2 regions of the Synechocystis sp. PCC 6714 genome follow, and region 2 is predicted to be linked to the other one. Evidence: predicted binding sites of a transcription regulator. Region 2 holds the regulator's gene; the other holds the start of a gene.
What was found. Region 2 encodes NtcA, which controls nitrogen genes in cyanobacteria. Its sites were predicted from a motif close to GTANCNNNNGNTAC; they were not measured.
Positions count from the first base shown of each region.

Region 1: the regulator NtcA is predicted to act here: its motif matches at 8,805-8,818, upstream of D082_RS14610 (DUF3155 domain-containing protein).

Region 1 is NZ_CP007542.1:3,213,481-3,223,951, reverse strand. It holds gene aspS (aspartate--tRNA ligase) at 1-1,654, opposite strand, end outside; gene D082_RS14660 (nitroreductase family protein) at 1,765-2,370, opposite strand; gene D082_RS14655 (2-phosphosulfolactate phosphatase family protein) at 2,449-3,174, opposite strand; gene D082_RS14650 (hypothetical protein) at 3,217-3,396, opposite strand; gene fabZ (3-hydroxyacyl-ACP dehydratase FabZ) at 3,436-3,936, shown strand; gene D082_RS14640 (YdcF family protein) at 3,982-4,770, shown strand; gene larE (ATP-dependent sacrificial sulfur transferase LarE) at 4,742-5,572, opposite strand; gene D082_RS19335 (hypothetical protein) at 5,553-5,678, opposite strand; gene D082_RS14630 (hypothetical protein) at 5,868-6,293, shown strand; gene D082_RS19150 (hypothetical protein) at 6,229-6,693, shown strand; partial or broken gene D082_RS14620 (DUF29 domain-containing protein) at 6,807-7,262, shown strand; gene D082_RS14615 (GAF domain-containing sensor histidine kinase) at 7,291-8,607, opposite strand; gene D082_RS14610 (DUF3155 domain-containing protein) at 8,849-9,172, shown strand; gene gltS (sodium/glutamate symporter) at 9,412-10,471, opposite strand, start outside.
Region 2 is NZ_CP007542.1:1,358,072-1,368,542, forward strand. It holds gene D082_RS06125 (SwmB domain-containing protein) at 1-1,684, shown strand, start outside; gene D082_RS06130 (YoaK family protein) at 1,829-2,563, shown strand; gene D082_RS06135 (AAA-like domain-containing protein) at 2,662-6,228, shown strand; gene D082_RS06140 (hypothetical protein) at 6,451-6,699, shown strand; gene ntcA (global nitrogen regulator NtcA) at 6,772-7,449, shown strand; gene D082_RS06150 (DUF3084 domain-containing protein) at 7,459-8,934, shown strand; gene D082_RS06155 (late competence development ComFB family protein) at 9,027-9,626, opposite strand; gene proS (proline--tRNA ligase) at 9,839-10,471, shown strand, end outside.

The DNA.
Region 1 (10,471 bases), 1.6 Mb from region 2:
CTTCCTGGGCTAGCAACATCACTAATCGGTCTAAACCGTAGGCGATACCGCCGTGGGGAGGGGTGCCATATTCAAACGCATCCAGTAAAAAGCCGAATTTTCCGTGGGCTTCTTCGGGGGATAAACCAATGGTGGCAAAAACCTTTTCCTGTACTTCCCGTTGGTAAATCCGCAAGCTACCGCCGCCAATTTCGACGCCGTTCATGACCAAATCGTAGGCTTGGGCCCGGGCAGTTTTCAGATCATCTAAATCATCGGGGTGGGGCGCAGTGAAAGGATGGTGCAGAGCCTCTAAACGTTTTTCATCACTGTTCCACTCAAACATGGGGAAATCGGTGATCCAGAGCAGGTTGATGGCATCGGGGTCGATCAAACCTAACTGTTCCCCCAACACCAGCCGCAGACGGGAAAGGGATTTATCCACCGTGGCCGTATCCCCCGCCCCGAATAGGAGTAAGTCCCCGGCTTCAGCTTGGGTTAATTGCAGTAAGGTTTTTACCTGGGCCTCATCCAAGTTGTCCTTAATGGCCCCAATGGTGTCGATTTCCCCCTTATCCCGCACCCGAATGTAGGCAATGCCTTTAGCTCCTGCTTCCGTTGCCTCTTTGAATAAATCTCCGCCGGGCTTGATCCGCACATTGGAAATGGTGTCATTGCCCCCCGGCACCCGGATAGCTTTAATGGAACCCCCACTGCTCACGGCGGCGGAAAAAACCTTAAAGCCCGTATTGCCCAATAGCTCGGAAACATCCACCAATTCCAAACCGAAGCGGGTATCTGGGCGATCATTGCCGTACTTGGCCATGGATTCCTGGTAGGTCAAGCGGGGAAATGGCCGGGGCAAATCAATGTTTTTAACAACTTTGAAAATATGGCAAATTAAAGATTCGTTGAGGTCAAGAATTTCCTCTTGGCCCATAAAGCTCATTTCCATATCCAGTTGGGTAAATTCCGGTTGGCGATCGGCCCGGAGGTCCTCATCCCGAAAACAGCGGGCAATTTGATAATAGCGGTCCATCCCTGCCACCATTAGTAGTTGCTTAAACAACTGGGGCGATTGGGGCAGAGCGTACCATTCCCCTGGGTTAACTCTAGAGGGAACAAGATAATCCCTGGCACCTTCGGGCGTGGAACGGGTGAGGATGGGGGTTTCAATTTCCAGAAAATTCTCTTGATCTTCCAGGAAACGGCGCATGGCTTTGACCACCTGATGCCGCAGTTGCAGGTTATGGCTTAATCTTTCCCTGCGCAGATCTAGGTAACGATATTTGAGGCGTACATCTTCCCGTACTTGCTCTGCTTCATGGCTGGAAACCACAAAGGGGAGCTGTTTATTGACACCATTGAGCAAAATGATGCTGTCAGCGTAAATCTCAATCTCCCCGGTGGGAATTTTCTCATTCAATGATTCCGGAGGACGTTTAGTAACCACACCGGTTACTTGCACCACGTACTCATTGCGTAAACCTTCCGCCACAGGATAAGAAGCGGGGGTTTGGTCGGGGCTACTGGCAATTTGCACAATGCCCCGGCGATCGCGGAGGTCGAGGAAGATGACGCCACCATGATCCCGACGGCGGTCAACCCAACCGTAGAGGGTAACTGTCTCCCCCAGATGGTTTGTCCGTAGGTCGCCGCAATAGTGAGTACGCATAGTAGGGGTGTGGTCGAGCAAAATTTCGTTGAACAGAAAGGGTGTGTGGTGAGGAGGAAGGATAAATTAAGAATGGGACAAGGCTTGGCAACTAATTGCCAAACACCGAATTAGGCAAAGTAATTCTCCCAGACCAACTCTTCCAGGGGAGTTTGGCCACCTTTTGCCCGGGCATCTTCGGTGCGTTTGCCGATCGCCACCATGGGGCCAATGGCATAGTCGGCGGGTAATTTCACCAGCTTGGCCACGTTTTCGAGGTCAAAACCAATCATGGGACAGCTATCATAGCCCATGGCTTTGGCGGCCAACATCAAATTTTGCATGGCCATGCCAATGGATCGTTGAGCTTCATCCCGTTGCAACTCTGGCTTGCCGCCATAGAAAGAGCCGATCGCCCCGACGAGATAATTTGCCACTTCCTGGGGAGCATTGCGCCAGTAACGGGCCGGGTCTTTATCCCAGGCGTTGACATCCGCGGCCACCAAAATCAACAGGGAGGCATCGGTCATTTGGGCCTGATTGCCATATTTGTCCCGGATGGTTTGTCGTAGTTGGGGATCCCGAATGATCAAGAATCGCCAATGTTGGATATTAAAACTGGTGGGAGCTTGGATGGTGGCTTCGAGCAATTTTCTTTCTTCTTCGGCCGTCAAACGATGGTCGGGGTCGAAATGCTTAACCGATCGCCGTTGGTAAATAGCGTCAAAGGTGTCCATGGTGTTTTAGCAATGATAGCTAGGAAGATGATTGGGGGAAGAGAACTGAAAACTTAAATATAAAGATAATTCTCCAATTTAAGCAGCGGTCAATACCCCTGGCGACACTTGTTTGGGCAGAATATCAATTAAATCCTCTGTGGCGCAGTAGCGCAAATCCTCTAGGCGGTCAAGCTTGAGTAGCCGTTGGCCATGGCTAGCTTGTTTAAACAAACCCAGTAAATCACTCTGCCATTGGCGGTATAAACTCTGGGCCGCCACCAGTTCGTCATTGCCTACGGTGAAATCAATGTCTTTTTCCTGGAGTAAACTGGCGATCGCCCCGGCACAGACCGTATCTTCAAGGGAATAACCCCCTTCCCAACCGGAACCCAATAGCCACACTGTTTTGGGTTGGGTTTGGGCCAGATAATTAACCGCCGCCCCCCGGTTGACCAAAGAAGCTGTGATTAATTGGGGACATTGTTGCACCCGTTGTAAAGCCCTAGTGCCGTTGGTGGTGGACAGAAATAATCTTTTCCCCGCCATCAACTCCGGCGTACAATCCAAAGGAGAATTACCTAAATCGTAGCCTGCCACGGCGGCTCCCCCCCTTTCCCCCGCCCGGAGACGTTTTTCCCCTGGCCAGGATTCACTGGTGGCCATCAAATCATCAAGGGAGCTAAAAACCTGTACCGCCTCTGCGCCGACTTTTAAGGCAGTGGCGATGGTGGTCGTAGCCCGCAGGACATCAATAACCACGGCACAGTCAGGCAAGGATTGATCTGGTGTTAATTCCGGCGTGTGATAAACAAAGATTTCCACAGGATTTGGCGGATTGTTTGGGGAATGAACAACCCTCCCATCTTATCGGTAGTGGGCCAACCCGGCAGAAGAATTGAGGGATTTTTCTGGGGTCACCGTCAAGGGGAGAGTCCAATGGGCTTTAAACTGGTCTTCGGTGGCGATCGGGGTTAGAACCTGGCCAAAATGCTGGACATTAACCAAGCGTTGCTGGGCATAACCTGGTTTCCCAAAGTTTTCCAATAATTTTCGTTTGTCCTAGATTTTTAGCAAAGTTTTCCCATGGCAATGTCAACTCCGGAGGTGACTCCCACTTTAAGCAACAGCAATGGCAATGAAGCCAGTCCCCAAACCCAATTCACCATCCAGGAAATTCGTAATCTACTGCCCCACCGTTACCCCTTCGCCTTAGTGGACCGCATCATTGATTTTCAGCCAGGTAAATGCGCCGTTGGTTTGAAAAATGTCACCATCAACGAACCGTTTTTTCCCGGCCATATTCCCGATCGCCCGATTATGCCGGGGGTGTTAATTGTGGAATCCATGGCCCAGGTGGGGGGAGTGATTTTGACCCAACTGCCGGGGATGCGGGGTAAATTCTTTGCCTTTGCTGGCATTGACGGAGTGCGGTTCCGGCGGCCGGTGGTGCCGGGGGATCAGTTGATTATGACAGTGGAGTTGCAATCGTTTAAACTGCAACGCATTGCCAAAATGCAGGGGGAAGCTAGGGTCGATGGGCAATTAGTCTGTGGTGGCGAAATGCTCTTTTCCCTGATTGATTAAGCGAAACCAATAAAAATTGGCATTTAGTTGGCATTTTGCCCGGTTATGTTCGTTTTCCTGTCCAAACTTTTACCTCTATTCCTCTATCCCCTAGGGCTAATTTCATTGCTACTGTTGGGAATTGTTGTTTGGAGTTGGCGACAACAGTTGGGTTTACAATGGCCGGCCTTGATAGCGTTGGCTATTTTGCTTATCAGTGCCAATACCTGGGTTAGTGATGCTCTGTTAAGGACTTTGGAATATCGGTATCTACCCACGGAAGATTTACCGGAAGCTCCAATCATTGTTGTGTTGGGGGGCGGTCTGTACCAAGCAACCTATCCCCGACAATTTCCCGAAGTGGCCGAAGCCGGCGATCGGGTTATCTATGGCGCGCAAATTTACCAAGAGGGCAAAGCTCCCTACATTATTGCCACGGGGGGAAGAATTCCCTGGTTAGGCACAGTGGTGGGTTCGGAAGCGGAAGATATGGCTTTACTGCTACAACGGCTAGGAGTACCCAGGGAAGCCATTATCAAAGAGGAGAAATCCCTTAATACTAGGCAAAATGCTATTTTCACCCAGAAAATTCTCCAGCAACGGGGTGTAAATACTATTATCTTGGTAACTTCTAGTTACCATATGCCCAGGGCCAAAAGAGTATTTGAAAAGCTGGGCATCACCGTCATTCCCGCCGCCACAGATTTTTTGAGTCAACCGTTAGGCAAAAGTAATTTCAACCTTGCCAACGTCGTCCTTGGTCTTATGCCCGATGCCAAAAGTCTGCAAATGACCACCATGGCCCTCAAAGAATATTTGGGGTTACTTATTTACGGATTGCAGGGTTGGGTTTAGCCGTTAGGACTCGATTTAGTTTGCCGCTTTGGTAACCTTCTAGGTCTAGGGTGACATACAGGAAACCAAAGTTTTGAAAAGTTTGCACTAATTCCCCCAGGGACACATCTTGCACAAACCGTTGGATCTGTTCCGGGGGCAATTCGATGCGGGCCGAATTTTGTTCCGATCGCACCCGGACTTGGTTATAGCCGAGACGACGGAGGTATATTTCCGCCCGGCCGACCCGCTGTAGCTTTTCCGCTGTGATTTCTTCGCCGTAGGGAAAACGGGAACTTAAACAGGGTTGGGCTGGCTTATCCCACCAGGGAAGTCCTAGGAGTTGAGAAATTTGCCGCACTTCCAATTTGCTAATCTGCAATTCCGCCAATGGCGATCGCCCTCCCCGTTCCTTAGCGGCTTGGATGCCGGGACGATAATCCCGCAGATCATCTCCGTTGACCCCATCAATAACGTAGCTGTAACCTCGGGCCAAAGCTAAGGGTTTGAGGGTGTCGTGGAGTTCACTTTTGCAAAAGTAACAACGGTTTTCTGGGTTGGCGGTGTAATTAGGATTATCCATTTCATGGGTCTGCACCAATTCGTGGGCAATGCCGATCCACTCTGCCTGGGTCTGGGCGTCTTCTAGTTCCTCCGGCAACAAAGAAGGGGAAACGGCGGTGATGGCCACAGCATTCTCGCCCAACACATCGTAGGCAACTTTGGCTACTAGGGCACTGTCAACTCCGCCGGAATAGGCGATTAAAGCCCGGTCTAATTCCCCAAAGAATTGCCGCAGATTTTCAAGTTTGCTTTCTAACATGGGCTTTGGCGATCGCCTTTTTTGTCAATAGTTGCTCCAGTCCACTTTTAACGGTAGCAAAATCTTCGGCAGATATGGGGCCATCGAAGCCAGGCCCCAAAAACATCTTTTTTACTTAGCATACTAAAGACCTTTAGGTGATTATAATGTTTATAAATTTAACCGGAGCAATGTCATGGGTAGTAATAGGCATAGGGAAAGAGAACGTCTTATTTTAGAAAGAAGAATACTGGAGCTTGAAATAGAGAAATTAAAAAAACAAAACGCTCATAATTGTCAGTCTAAAAAAGATGAATTGAGTGATTTGACTGACACTGCCATGGGAGCCGCATCGATCGCCGCTGGTACGGCGGCCGGAGTTGCCACATCATCAGTGGTGGGAGGCATGGGCCTGGCTGTGGCGGGAACTGCAGTGGGAATTGGCGTTGCTCCAGTAGCTGCCGCTGGTGCTGTGGTTGGTTCTGCTGCCTATGGAGTTAAAAAAGCCATTGACGAGCAAGATGCCACTGCCATTGGAGCTGCTGTTGTTGGTGCTGGGGTCGGAGCAGGGGCCGCATCTGTGATTGGTGGAATGGGTCTTGCTGTAGCAGGGACAGCGGTTGGCATCACCATGGCTCCTGTAGCGGTGGCCGGAGCAGTGGTGGGATTAGCTGGTTATGGGGTATCAAAATTATTTGAAGGCAAAAAGCGCAAACATCATAAAAAACGCAAACATCACTAAACTTTCAACCATGGCCAGAAGCAAACTAAACCCACTGCAAAAAATTGTTAGGCAAGCGATCAGAGACTTGTCTGGCCACCCAAGACCAGAAAAACCAATCACAAGCCGGCATCTTTATACAGAATCTGAGTATCGAGATTATCTTGCTGAAAAATTGCAGGGAAAAACTGAAGTAAACACCCCTGTAGGCCGCATTGACATTCTGACAAAAACTGAGTTGATTGAGGTAAAAATTGCCAAAAACTGGAAAGCGGCGATCGGTCAAGTGAAAAGCTATGCCGTGTTTTACCCTAACCATCAGCCTAGAATTCATTTATTTGGAGCCATTACTAAAACTTCTCTACGCCATGCCCAGTCCATCTGTGAATCAGAGAATATTATTCTAACCTGGGAGAATTGATGGAGGTACTTTTCAGATGGTAACTACGGAGTGAAAGTGGAGCTAGGCTGACTGGAGAGAACAGGCAAGATTGACAAAGTATTAAACCGAAAAACGCAGAGTTATCATGTATTATGGAACATTCTGGTTTGTATGAGCAGGACTTTTATGCCTGGACCCAGAGCCAAGCCAAGGCTTTGAACAATCAACAGCCATCATTGCTGGATTGGCAACATCTCAAAGAGGAGATAGAGGCCTTGGGAAGACAACAATATCGGGAGTTGGTCAGTCGTTTAGCTGTTTTGCTTGGTCATTTGTTGAAGTGAGAATTACAGCCAGAACAGCGCTCCCGTAATTGTCTTCTGACCATTCGAGAGGAACGTCGGGCCATTCGTCGCCATCTGCGCCAGAACCCTAGCTTAAAATCCCGTTTACCCGAAGCATTGGAAGATGGATTTGAAGCAGGAGTGGATCTAGCCTTACGGGAGACCAACTTGCCAATTCGTGTTTTTCCTGAAGTCTGTCCTTACCCATTAGCAAGTGTTTTACAAGAAAATTTTCTTTGTGACACCAGTCAGGACTGGGGCTAGTCTGAGACAAAAAACGCTAAATTGGGTTTCAATCTGACTCCTCAACGGACTTTAGCCAAAGGGTAAAAGTTGAGCCGGGTCGATCCGGATCGAGAGATGAGCCGTTAGGGCTAGTGACAGTAATTTTTCCCCCCATCTGAGCCACCAAATCCGCCACGATCGCCAAACCTAAACCTGTACCGTCAATGGGGCCCTGGGCCTGGGCTCCCCGGTAATTGCGCTCAAAAATTTTGTCTTGATCCTCCGGGGGAATGCCATAACCCGTGTCGGCGATCGCCAATTTAAGCCAATGTTGGCAGGAAAGATGGTGATTTTTGTTTATTTCTGTTGTTAAAGAAACAGTGATAAAGCCCCCACTAGGAGTATATTTTATGGCATTTTCCAAAAGGTTATTTACCACCTCCCGCAATGCTCCCGGATGGGCCAGCACGGAAGGTAGAGTCTCCGGCAAAAAAGTACGAAACTCTAGCTCTTTCTCAGCGGCGATCGCCTCGTGGGCCAACAAAATAGGGGGTAGCACTTCAATTAAAGAAAAATTGTGTAGAGGCAAAGGTTCAACGTTACCGGCTGGGGGCAACGCCTGAACTGTGGCCGACGGAGAACTCGATAACAGAGGCAGATAATCGGGACTCTGATTTTGGCTTGCCTCAAAGCCCTGTAATAGTTCCTGGAGATGTTCCCCCTGGCGCACAATGCCCTCCACCACCTGTTGACTTTTCTCATCTCCTTGCCAGCGTTTGAGCAGTAGCTTGCTAAAAGTTTTCAGCGCTGTGAGGGGGTTCCGTAACTGATGTAATAAATCCGCCCAATTTTGCCGCTCCCACTGATACTGCTGATTTTGTTCTTCCCAGGCCTGGCGGTACCAATCCCTCTGCTGGTCCAACAAACAAGCCACCGCTAGGGATTTGGCGATCGCCTCCAACTGGATCATTTCTTCCCCATGCCATTGACCTTGACTACGGTGAATCACCAATAGGCCCACCATTTCTTCGCCATAAACTAGGGGTAAAACCAACCGTTTGTCCGCATCAAAGGGAGGAGGTTCCAAACTAGTACGGCGACTCAACTGTCCCTCCCCCACGGGAACCACCGGCAGAGAAACCTTGTCTGTGGAGGAATATGTTTCCCCCTGTGGTAGACTGATGAACCCATAACTTTCCGGTTGTGTTGTCGCCGTTTTCTGGGACACCACCAACGGGACCAATCCTTGCTCCGTTTCCCCCTCCGTTAGATAAACGCCACACCAGTCCACCCGCAGCCCCTGTTGCAAAAGCCGAACCTGTGACTGACAAAGGGCAATCAACCCAGCACTGGGAGAATACATAGATGAGATGGAACCAACCATGGAGCTTGTGGTGTGGGGGTGCTTGGGAATGTTAAGAAATATTAAGATTTGAGTGGGCCTATTTGTGCCCCTAAGGGATAGTTTGGTGGGTGAAACCCTAGTGAAATGGTGCTTGGAATCAGCGATCCCCCTACTACCATAAGGTCTGGAGGGGCTTGATATTTAGAATTAGACCGGATATAATCGGCACGGCTTTTGTAACTATCATTACAGCATATCGCTGAAATAGGAGGTAACTGGGTTGGCACGCAAACGCAAACGGAAGAGTCGTCGTCGTCAAGAAGGTCGCAAAATTTTAGAGCTTGTTCCTCAGTTTAATATCGAAAGCGGTGAAGACAAGCCCGTTACGGCCGCTCGTCGCTACATCCAAGCTAACGAAATTCAACCCCCGGCCTTGCTCATTGTAAAACGAAATGAGCACACTACTGATCGATATTTCTGGGCCGAAAAGGGACTGTTTGGAGCCCAGTACGTGGAAGAGAATCATTTTCTGTTTCCCAGTCTACGGGATTATCAACTCCCCACCCCCAGCACTAAAACCCCTGTGGGGGCCGCTAGCCGCTGATCAGAGGGTTTCCAGACAAGGCTAGGAAAGGACAAAACAGTTTGTTTCGTTTTCCTCTATGGCTTTGGGGCTCCAGAGCTTAGCGCTGGTGTGGATTTTCCCTGGGCTAGTAAGGATTGTGTCACTTGTCTCGAAAGTTCCACACAAATAGAATCCTGCCATGTTTTCGTAGTTGAATCCGCTCTGGCTTTCGGGCTAGGGTGGTTCTTGCTGGAAAGAAGTGCTGATAATCCGGCCTTTCAGCTCAGTAGGTTGAGGAATTGCTGAATCACAAAGGCGTTGGCAATGTCGATGAAGAAGGCTCCCACTAAAGGAACGATGATGAAGGCTTGGGGCGCGGCACCGAATTTTTCCGTCACTGCGGTCATATTGGCGATCGCCGTGGGGGTGGCCCCCAGAGTAAGGCCGGAATAACCAGCGGAAATTACGGCGGCGTTGTAGTTTTTGCCCATAATCGGGAAAACAATGATGACGGTGTAAATAACGCTGGCAATGAATTGGGCCAAAAGAATTACTGCAATGATGCCGCCAATGTCAGCTAGAGTCCAGAGTTGCAAACTCATCAGGGAAATGGCTAGAAATAGACCCAAACTGACGTCGGAAATCAGGGCGAGGGAAGGGGTTTCCGCTGGCCAGGGAAATTTTTTAAACACGAGGGGAATGGTGTTGGTGAGCATAATCCCCGCCAGTAAACAGGAAACAAAAGCCGGGAGCATTAACCCCAAGCTGGCGATCGCCTGATTGAGTTCAAATCCCAAGCCAATGGTCAGACCAATGACTAAAATGGCGTGGAGCATAGTGTTGTAATCAATTTGCACGTTGTCCTGATCCCGCCGGATACCAATGGTCAAATCCTTGGTGTTACAATCCGGTTCCAACTTGTTGCGGATAATTAAAAATTTCGCGATGGGCCCCCCCACAATACCCCCAAAAACTAGGCCGAAAGTGGCACAGGCTATGGCAATTTCCGAAGCATTGCTAATGCCGTGGTTGTCATAAAAAACCGGGGACCAGGCGATCGCCGTGCCATGGCCACCACTGAGGGAGATGGAGCCGGAGAGTAAACCCACTGGTAACGCCTGCCCCAACAGGGAAGCCATGCCCACTCCGACGAAATTTTGAATTACTAAAAAACTCACCGCCGTTGCTAAAAGGATCAATAGGGGTTTTCCGCCTTGGAGTAAGGTTTTTAATTTGGAAGATAGACCAATGCAGGTAAAGAAAATAATTAAAAAAGCATCCCGGATAGGGAAATTAAAGGTTACTTCCGTGCGGAAAGTACCATAAATAAGACCAAAA
Region 2 (10,471 bases):
TTCTGATCCCAATGCTCCCACCAAATTATTTGTTTCCAATCCCATTACTTCCGAAGCCAGAGAGGAAGTAGATTTTGTCATTGAGCGAACAGGGAATTTAGACAAATATGTTTTAGTTAGTTATCTCACCCAAGACTTGGACGGCAAAGCAGGTAATCGCTATTTACCCGTGGCAGGACAGCTAATATTTAATCCTGGGGAAACGAAAAAAACAGTCAATGTTAAAACTCCCAATGATGGTATTTACACTGGCGATCGCCAATTTGGGTTATTGGTTTCTTTAGTGAATGAAAGGTTACAGTGGGGCAACTGGGGAGAAACTTTTTCCGTAGTGGGGGATGCCAATGGCGCACAAATCCGCAATTGGAATTATCTGACGGAAGAATTAGAAAATGGCTTAATGGCAGGGGCAATTAATTTTTCTAGCACTGTTGACGATGGTTATGGTGAAATTAACCTCAACGTTAATGGCTTGACAGAATTTAACGACTTTTTGGGCTATGATCCCCTCACCCAAACCTATCAATCCCTGATGCTTAATGGCATGACCGGGGCTAAATTTACCACCTTTAATAGTCAAAATAATCCCCAGGCAGTGGCAATTCAACTGTGGGATGGCGATCGGGGTGATGCAGACGGTTTAACCAATGGTTTGGTAGAAACTAAAGGTTATTTGAGCCGGGTAATTCCGGGCTTGCTCACCAATGATAATCGAGTTTTTTGGGCTCCCACCAATGCCGATGGGCAAGTGCAATTACGGTTAATCAGTAGCCCTAATCAAAATTATGAACTGGGCTGGATTGCGGTAGATAATGCTGATGGTTTAATCAATGGTTTGCGACCTGATGATCCTGGCTATGAAGCGGCAGCTTTAGCCCGCAAGCAAATCATTTTCAATAGTCAAAGCAGTGCTTCTACCAAGGCCTTAACCCGTAGTTTAGCCCAGCAAAGCTTCAGTGATGTGGATAAGCTGATTGAAACAGAATCGCAACTTTTTGGTAGCTTTAGTAATTCCAATTTAGAAGCTAATCGTTACTATTTACTCTACAGTCAACAGGGCTCCCAGACAACTTTTTCTATTAACGCTCCTCCCACCGTAGAAACGGATAGCCGGGGTTATCATCAACTGAATTTTGATGGTATTACCGCTGAAATTGGCTCCAAAACCTTGGTGGTACCGGGCCCATTGGGTCAATCCGTCACTGCGGAAGTTTCCATCAGTCGGGCCGGAGCCTATGACAATTTCATTGCCCTGTACCAAGTTGACAGTCTCACTGGGGGATTGGATGTTAATGGCGATCGCCAAATTGATCTCAAACCCGGCGATCCAGGTTATACCGAAGCGGCATTAGGCCGTGCCCAAGATCCCTTAACTGGTGTCAGTTTAACTGCCCCTGATGGCTTTTTTAGCACCAGCCAAGAAACGATTAAATTATTGGGCAATGGTATGTACGGTGTGGTTATTATTCCCAATGCCACCATTTACCAAGTTTTAAACCAGAATCCTACTAACGATCCTAATCTTGGCCCCGTTGCCCTATTCTCTTTCAATGGAGCTAACCCCACCGGCATCAGTCAAGTGGCTCGTCTAGGTAGTAATCTTTTCGGCTTTGAAGATATGGTCGGTGGCGGAGATCGGGATTATAACGACTTGATTTTACAATTGGAATTTTCACCTTTGTAAAATAAGTAAAAATAAATTGTCCTAAAATGTTTAACTTTAGTTTTTTGCATAACTTAATCCAACTTAGTAAACGTAGTTTAGTCCACAATTTATTCCACTGATTGACACTACAGCGACGTAACTTTTCTAGACAACTTATGGATAATGAAACTATTGTCAAATGAGCAGTTCATTGCCGGTGTGTTATTCAGTGGGGTAGCTGGTTTTATCGATGCAGCTAGCTTTTTAGGGCTCAATGGTCTCTTCACTTCTCACATCACGGGAAATCTGGTCATCGCAGCAACGGAAATCATTGGGGTAGGGGGAAAAGCTTTATGGGTTAGGATTGCAGTCATTCCGGTTTTTATGTTTGCTGTACTCTTGACCACTGTCCTCGCCCGTCGCCACCAACTACGGCTAGCCCATTTAATTAGCTTGGAAACTTTGGTCTTATTGCTGTTTACAATCACCGCAGTTGCCTTGGATCCAACTAACCATAAATCAGCTAATAACTTACCACTATTTGTGACTGGTTCTCTGGGGGTATTTTCCATGGGAATGCAAAATGCACTAATGCGGGAATCCCTGGGTCGCATTGCTCCCACCACTGCCATGACCAATAATTTAACTCAGTTCACTATGGATTTGACATTGATTAGCGGATTGCAAAGTCATGCTCGACTACAACTATCCTTTCAAGATCTTGATGCTTCCCGCACCAGATTAATCAAATTTGGTAGCTCCTTGCTTGGATTTACTATCGGTGCTGTCTACGGTGGAGTATTAACCGCTAAGTTTGGCTTAATTTCCCTATGTTTTCCCCTGATCTTGATGATATTTTTATCGTTCAGAGTGGAGTTGGTATTTGGAAACACTAGCCTTGATGACAAGATAAAATAAAAGGTCAAAGCAAAGGTCTTGCATGCTATCAAAGAATCTGGATACTGTTCTAATTGCCTAATTCATTGGGATGCACTAGTAAAAACATAGCTGAAACAATGTCCCCGATCTACCTAAATTTATTGCAATCAACCTCCTATCAGGTGGGGGGGAGCTTGGCCGCCAACCATCCCAGCTACAGTCAACGGGAGGCGGATAAAGAACTATTGGCCCAGTTGCGGGGGGGCAAATTTTGCTATGTGTTCAACTGCCGGCAGATGGGCAAATCTAGCCTACGGGTGCGTACCATGCATCAACTCCAACAGGATGGGGTGGTGTGTGTGTCCATTGACATTACCAGTTTGGGCACCGAAGCTGACCCACAGAAATGGTATAACGGCATTATTACCCAGCTTTACCTTGGTTTGCCTTTGGCGGGGAAGGTGGCCCTCAAGCCCTGGTTACGGGAGCGGGAACAACTCAGCCCGATCCAGAAGTTACGGGAATTTGTTGAAGCAGTTATTCTTCAGACCATTGGCGATCGCCAGATTGTCATTTTTATCGATGAAATTGATAAAGTATTGAGTCTGCCCTTTTCCCTGGATGACTTTTTTTCCTACATTCGTTTCTGCTATAACCAACGGGCTGATGACCGCGAATATAATCGCCTGAGTTTTGCCCTGTTTGGGGTGGCCACCCCTTCAGATTTAATTGATAACAAAACCCAAACGCCATTTAACATTGGCCAAGCCATTGCCCTAACAGGTTTTACCCTGACGGAAGCTCTGCCCCTGAGTGCTGGTTTGCCGGTGGACGAAGTTAGCGCCCAGGAAATTTTAAGGGAAATTCTAGTTTGGACAGGGGGTCAACCATTTTTAACCCAGAAGGTCTGTGAACTGGTGGCGGAAGCTTTACAGGAAGGGGATTTAGATTTCCAAGCTCAAACTATTCCTACTACCATTGCTCAACTGATTGAAGAAAAAATTATCCGCCATTGGGAGTCTAACGATGAACCAGTGCATTTCCGCACCATTGGCGATCGCCTATTGAAAGATGAGGCCCGTAGTGGACAACTGTTGGGACTGTACCAAGAAATTTTGCATCGGGGTTTTATCCCAGCGGACGATAGCGTCGAGCAAACCGTGTTACGTCTAACGGGACTGGTGGTGAAAATTGAGGGACAATTGCGACCCTATAACCCCATTTACCAAGCAATTTTTAATGCCCAATGGGTGAGCAAGGAACTGAACAAACTCCGGCCCTACGGCACCAACCTCCAAGCCTGGATCAATTCCGACTACCAAGACTCCTCCCGGTTACTGCGGGGGGAAGCCCTACGGGAGGCATTGGCCTGGGCCAGCAGTAAAAACCTCAGCGGGGTGGATTACCGCTACCTCAACGCCAGCCAAAATCAGGAACAGGAAGCTTCCCTAGCCGCCAACCAAATTTTGACCCAAGCTAACGTCAAGGCCAAACGGATGATTAGTTTTGGCATTGTGGTGCTGATGATGTCCCTGGGGGGGTCGGCGATCGCCTTGAGCCAGGCCTACTTTGCCACTCTCAAACAACAACGGAGCCAACAGGGTACGGAGTTGCAACGGCTAGGCACCAGCGCCCAGCGGCAATTTACCTTTGATCAAATTCCAGGATTGGTGACAGCTTTGGAAGCGGGGCATCAACTCTATCACCTGGTCAAAGCGGACGAAACCCTGAGCCAATATCCCGCCACCAGTCCTTTGGTCAGTTTGCAAAAAATCCTTAGTCAAATTGCCGAAAAAAATATTCTCACAGGGCATAGGGATGGGGTCACTAGTGTGGCCATCAGCCCCCACAAGAATTTGATTGCTTCCGCTTCCCGGGATGGGGCGGTGCGGCTTTGGACTCCCCAGGGGGAATTTTTGCGGGAATTCACCGGCCATACAGGTAGTCTATACCGGGTGGCTTTTGCCCCCAATGGCAAGATTTTCGCCACCGCTGGTCAAGATCAAACGGTCAAAATTTGGGACCTAGACGGTAATCTACTCCAAACCCTTAGGGGCCATCAAGATTCTGTCTACAGCGTTAGCTTTAGCCCCGATGGGGAAACATTAGTCTCCACTTCCCGGGATCGTACTGTGCGCCTTTGGCATTGGCGATCGGGAAAAACTTTGACTGTGCTGGCCGGGCATACCAAGTCCGTAGATGATGCCCAATTCAGCCCCGACGGCCAAACCCTAGTTAGTGTCTGTCGGGATGGGCAAATCCGCCTCTGGAATTTACAGGGCAATCTCATTCGTCAATTTGGTTTACCGGACGTGGCTTTTTTTGGGGTGAGTTGGCATCCCCAGGGAAATTTGCTGGCAGTAGCGGGGGACGATGGCACCGTCAGGCTCTGGAATACCCAGGGAGAGATTAAAGCAACCCTATCGGGCCACGATGAGTTTGTCACCAGGGTTGTTTTTTCCCCCGATGGTAAGCACTTATTTTCCAGTAGCAGTAATGGTAGTGTGATCCACTGGTCCAGCGGTGGCAAAATGCTGAAAAAATACCAGAGTTACCCGGAGGCAATTTTTGGTTTGGACCTGGCTCGCAATGGTACCCTGCTGGCCATTGGCGCGGAAAATAATTTGGTCAAGTTGTGGGATATGACTCCCAAACCGGATCTGATTAGTCTCAATTTGCCCGGCATGCTTGGGGCTGTGGCGGAAAATGCCAATACCAACACCATTGCTTTGGCCATGGAAAATGAGCCCTTGATTTTGTTCAATACAGAGAATCAAAGCCGACAGGTTTTATCCGACACTAGGCAAAACTTTGATCGCCTACAGTTCAATGCCGATGGTCAATGGTTATTGGGGCAACGGGGTCGGGAATGGCAACTGTGGCGACGCCAAGCCGAGCTTAAACAGGTCAAAGTCTGGAGAACGGACATCGGCCGTGTTTACGATGTGGCCCTACGTACCAGCCCCCAATCCCCCCAGTTGGCGATCGCCATGGCCAGTGGCAGCGGAGAAATTTGGCTTTGGCAGGGGGAATATAACGAATATAAAAATGGTGATAGGGTTGATGGGGTTGAATTGGAAGACCCCATGGCTCTGGCCCTGGGTAACAACGTGCAACGCAAAGAACCTATCCGTAGTACTAGCATTCACCCCACCTTGCCTCAATTAGCGGCTGGGGATGAACAGGGTAATCTCACCCTCTGGAATTTCGACGGCAGCCTGATTAAAAGTATTGTCGCCCACGGTGATCGCCTCAATCAACTGCAATACAGCCCCAATGGCAAGTATTTGCTCAGCGCTGGAAGGGAAGGCACCGCCAAAATTTGGACTGTGGACGGCGAACTATTGCATACCCTGAGAAGTGACCCCCTACCCATCGACCAAATTGCCATTAGCCCCGACAGCCAATGGATTGCCACCGCCGCCAGTGATGGCATGGTTAGACTATGGGATCAACGGGGCAACCTGCGGGGAGAATTTACCAGTGCCTCCAGTTCATTATTGGGACTAGGCTTTAACGAGGAAGGGCAATGGTTGCTTGCAGTGGGCCAGAACGGTGACCTCCAAAGTTGGCCCGTCACCCCAGAAAAAGAACGCCTCCGACAACTGGTGGAACAGGGCTGTAACTGGTTAAAAGACTACTTAGCCACGGAAAGTCAGCCAGACCAATCATATTCCCCTGAATTCTGCCATGGTGACTGGTAACTATTGGCTTCAGTCCACTGCTTATCTGGAATTGGCAAGGTGAAATGGTACTATTTCTGTCCTATTCCAAAGGCCTTTGTCCCTGAACAGGCCCGGGTATTTAAGAAGGCATCAGGCTATTTTGTAATGATCACTCCGCTCCGCGTTCCCCGTTGCTGTTTTTCCATTGTTCCGTCCTCGGGATAGGGGATAATTTAGACGAGAACATTAGGGAGCTTGACCATGCAGAAAGCCGATGAATTTGCCATTCACCTATTTTTGACCAATGGTCATCGGGAGGAGGTGCGCTTCATGACTATTCAGGATTTTCAAAAATGGTACAGCAATGAAGTTGTGCCCAGACATGACTCCCAGGAATTTATCAATGTGCCGATTAAAAATGTCCAGGGTGAGTATATGGTGGTGCGGCCCTCGGCCATTGTGGCCATCCGAGTGGAGCCAATTTTCTTTGGCAGTGTGGAGCGTATGTAGTCAATTGTGTATAATCTCGATACAGAATGGGGTTTTGCACTTCCCTTGATGCCCCCATTACCGTGAGTGTCAATGGACCAGTCCCTAACCCAAGATCGCCCTCTAGCGGCAGTTTTCCGACGCTTAGGCAATGAGTTGATGCCCCCGGTGGTGGAAACTTTTGAGCGCAGTAAAACAATTTTTTTCCCCGGCGATCCGGCGGAGCGGGTTTATTTTTTGCTCAAGGGGGCGGTGAAGTTATCTCGAGTTTACGAGGCCGGTGAGGAAATTACCGTCGCTCTGTTGAGGGAGAACAGTGTTTTTGGGGTACTATCCTTAGTGACAGGGCAACGTTCCGACCGTTTTTACCATGCGGTGGCGTTCACTCCGGTGGAGTTACTTTCTGCTCCTATTGAACAGGTGGAACAGGCCCTTAAGGAGCATCCTGACCTGTCATTGCTGATGTTGCAAGGGCTTTCTTCCCGCATTTTGCAGACGGAAATGATGATTGAAACCCTAGCTCACCGAGATATGGGTTCTCGTTTAGTTAGCTTTTTGTTAATCCTCTGTCGGGATTTTGGCGTACCGGCTCCAGACGGCATTCGCATTGACCTCAAGTTGTCTCACCAGGCGATCGCCGAAGCCATTGGTTCTACGAGGGTGACGGTGACCCGCTTGTTGGGGGACTTGCGGGAAGGCAATATGATCTCCATCACAAAAAAGAAAATTACTGTGCATAATCCCGTTGCTCTCAGTCAACAGTTTACCTAGCCCATCCCTATGACCAGTGCTTATATTCTGGTTCTTTCTGTCCTAATTTTGGGCGGTATCATTGCTGCGTTGGGGGATCATTTAGGCAGTAAGGTGGGCAAAGCTCGCCTGCGCTTATTTAAACTCCGCCCCCGACAAACAGCGGTGGTGCTGACGGTGATCACTGGCACTCTAATTTCTGCTTCCACCTTGGGTATTCTCTTCACTTTCAGCAAGTCCCTACGGGAGGGAGTATTTCAACTGGACGACATTCTTGGTCAGCTGAGGGTGGCCAAGGCAGAATTGGAGGAAGCGAGTCGGGCAAAGGAAGAAATTGAGTCGGAACTGAGTGCGGTGCGCCAAGAACAGCAGTTGGTACAGGAACGGAGTCGGGAGTTGGACCGGAACTATAACCAAGCGTTGCAACTATTGCGGCGGGTGTCCCAGCAGTCCCGCAATCTGCGTCGAGAAGTGGCTAATCTTTCCACGGAGAGGGCAGAGTTAAATGAGCAAAAGGACAACCTGTTGGCCGAGGCTGCGGAACTACAGAGCCAGGTCAAACTGAGGGATCAGGAGTTGTCGAAGCGCCAGGAACGCATTGCCCAACAAGAACAAGTCCTCACCCGCCAACAGAAGCAGGTGCGCTCATTGGAGCAACGTTTTGCCTCCTTAGAAGCCCAACGCCAACAGCTACAGGCGGAAATTAATCAACGGGACGCCAAAATTGATCAACTCGACCAGGCGATCGCCGCTAAAGACAATGATATCCAAGTGCGGGAAGACAAGTTGCAGGGGCTAGAAACGGAGCTGAGTTTTTTGCAAAGGGAGGTAGAGGAGCTAGAACGTTACTACCAAGATTATCAGGAGTTGCGGGGGCAACAAATCGCCATTTTGCGGGGCCAATTATTGGCCTTTGGGGCTCTAAAGGTGGTAAATACGGAGGCCATCAGTGGAGCAGTAGATCAACTATTACGCCAAGCTAATCGCACTGCCCTACAACTAGTCAAAACCCCCAATATGCCAGTGCCCGATGAGCCCATTGTCCGGGTAACCACAGCCCAGGTGGATAACATCAGAAGTCAGCTCCAGCCAGGGCAAGAGTACGTGATCCGGGTTTTATCGGCGGGCAACTATGTGCAGGAGGAAAGGGAAATTCGTGTCTTTTTTGATGTTGTGCCCAACCGTCAAGTTTTCCGAGAGTCAGAAACCATTGCTACTATTTCCCTAGAATCTTCTGATTTTAGCGAAGCTGATGTGCAAAAACGAATTGATTATCTGTTGGCGGCGGCCCAATTCCGGGCTCGGCGGGAGGGAATCCTTGGTCCTATCCAGGTGGAGGATGGTCGCATTAAAACTTTGATCGACTTCATTGAACAACTCCAGCGCCAGTCCGATAATCCCCCCAATGAAGTGCGGGCGATCGCCGCAGAGAACACTTCCGTGGTGGGACCTCTCAAAATCAGAATTATTGCCCTGCGGGGAAGTCAGGTGGTTTTTGAAAACTGATAACCACTTTGCCCAATCAACCCACTAACCAACGATGCCCACGGTCAACCGCATCAACGGATTGGCTGGCCTGGGGGGGCTGACTACCATGACTACCAGAGGGTGTTTTTGGGATCAATCTGCCGGTCGTCCATGGAGGGCGTTCTGACGGGGGGAGGCAGAGGTGGTAATGGTACAGATCGCCGTTCATTAATGGTGGAAGGAGGCGGAGTTTGGGCAGTGGTCAATTTTAAAAAAGCTTGCCTTAATAAGGGCAAACAATTTTCCCAGGTGACCTCCTTATTCACCGGCTCCAAGAGACGGTAACGCTTGAGTAATTCTTGAATTTGTCCCAGGGTATTTTCCGCCCCTCGATAGTTCACCTCAATTTCCGAAACGATGGGTTCTGAACTGCGTAAAGGATCCCTCTCCACTGCGGCGATCGCCCGACGAACAGCGGAAGTTAGCTCACTGCGATATTGGCGGGCTGCCACCCGTCGTTGCTCTTCCACCCCCTTAACACTGGAAGCATAGAGGGGAGGCAAACGGTTGAGGGCATAGGTGGCCACCTCCGTCAGATTGAGATAATTTCTCAGGTTTTTGGGGTAGAAACGGAGTTGCTTATCAATCTCCTCATAGACCAACGTTTCCATCACATTGACATGAACGCCGGAACTGACTGGGGCGGGAGACTCGGAAGCGAGAAAATCCATGGCAGAGAGTTGGGACAGTGACGACTAGGGGAAGAAAAATATCACAGGGTAGCAGGTTCCAAAAAGTAAGGAGGAAAATACTGAAAAAATATCTTCCTGGATTCAGGGGTCACTCTGATTTTAGCCGAATTGAGCGATTCTCGGTGTGCCAGTTCAACACAATTTAACCAGTGTGGGATAATGTAACATTCCGTCATTTACCTAGGTTTACTATGCGACTGTCCCAGATGCTCTTTGTTACCCTCAGAGACGATCCGGCGGATGCGGAAATTCCCAGTCATAAACTTTTGGTAAGAGCTGGATTTATTCGCCGTTTGGGCAGTGGTCTGTATGCCTATTTGCCACTGATGTGGCGGGTGCTGGAAAAAGTTAAGCGCATTGTCCAGGAAGAAATGAATCGCACTGGGGCCCAGGAATGTTTATTGCCCCAACTACAGCCGTCGGAGCTGTGGAAAATGTCGGGGCGTTGGGATACCTATACGGAATCTGAGGGCATTATGTTTGCCCTACGGGATCGGCTGGAACGGGAATTGGGCCTAGGCCCCACCCACGAAGAAGTGATTACGGCGATCGCCAAGGAAATGATCCGTTCCTATCGTCAATTGCCGGTGAATTTATATCAAATCCAGACTAAATTCAGAGATGAAATTCGTCCCCGTTTTGGGCTGATGCGGGGGCGGGAATTCATTATGAAAGATGCCTATTCTTTCCACAGTGACGAAATTAGTTTAAAGGCAACCTACGGGGCCATGGACCAGGCCTACAGAAACATTTTTAGCCGCTGTGGGCTAGATTTCCGGGCGGTGGATGCGGATTCCGGGGCGATCGGTGGTTCTGGCTCCCAG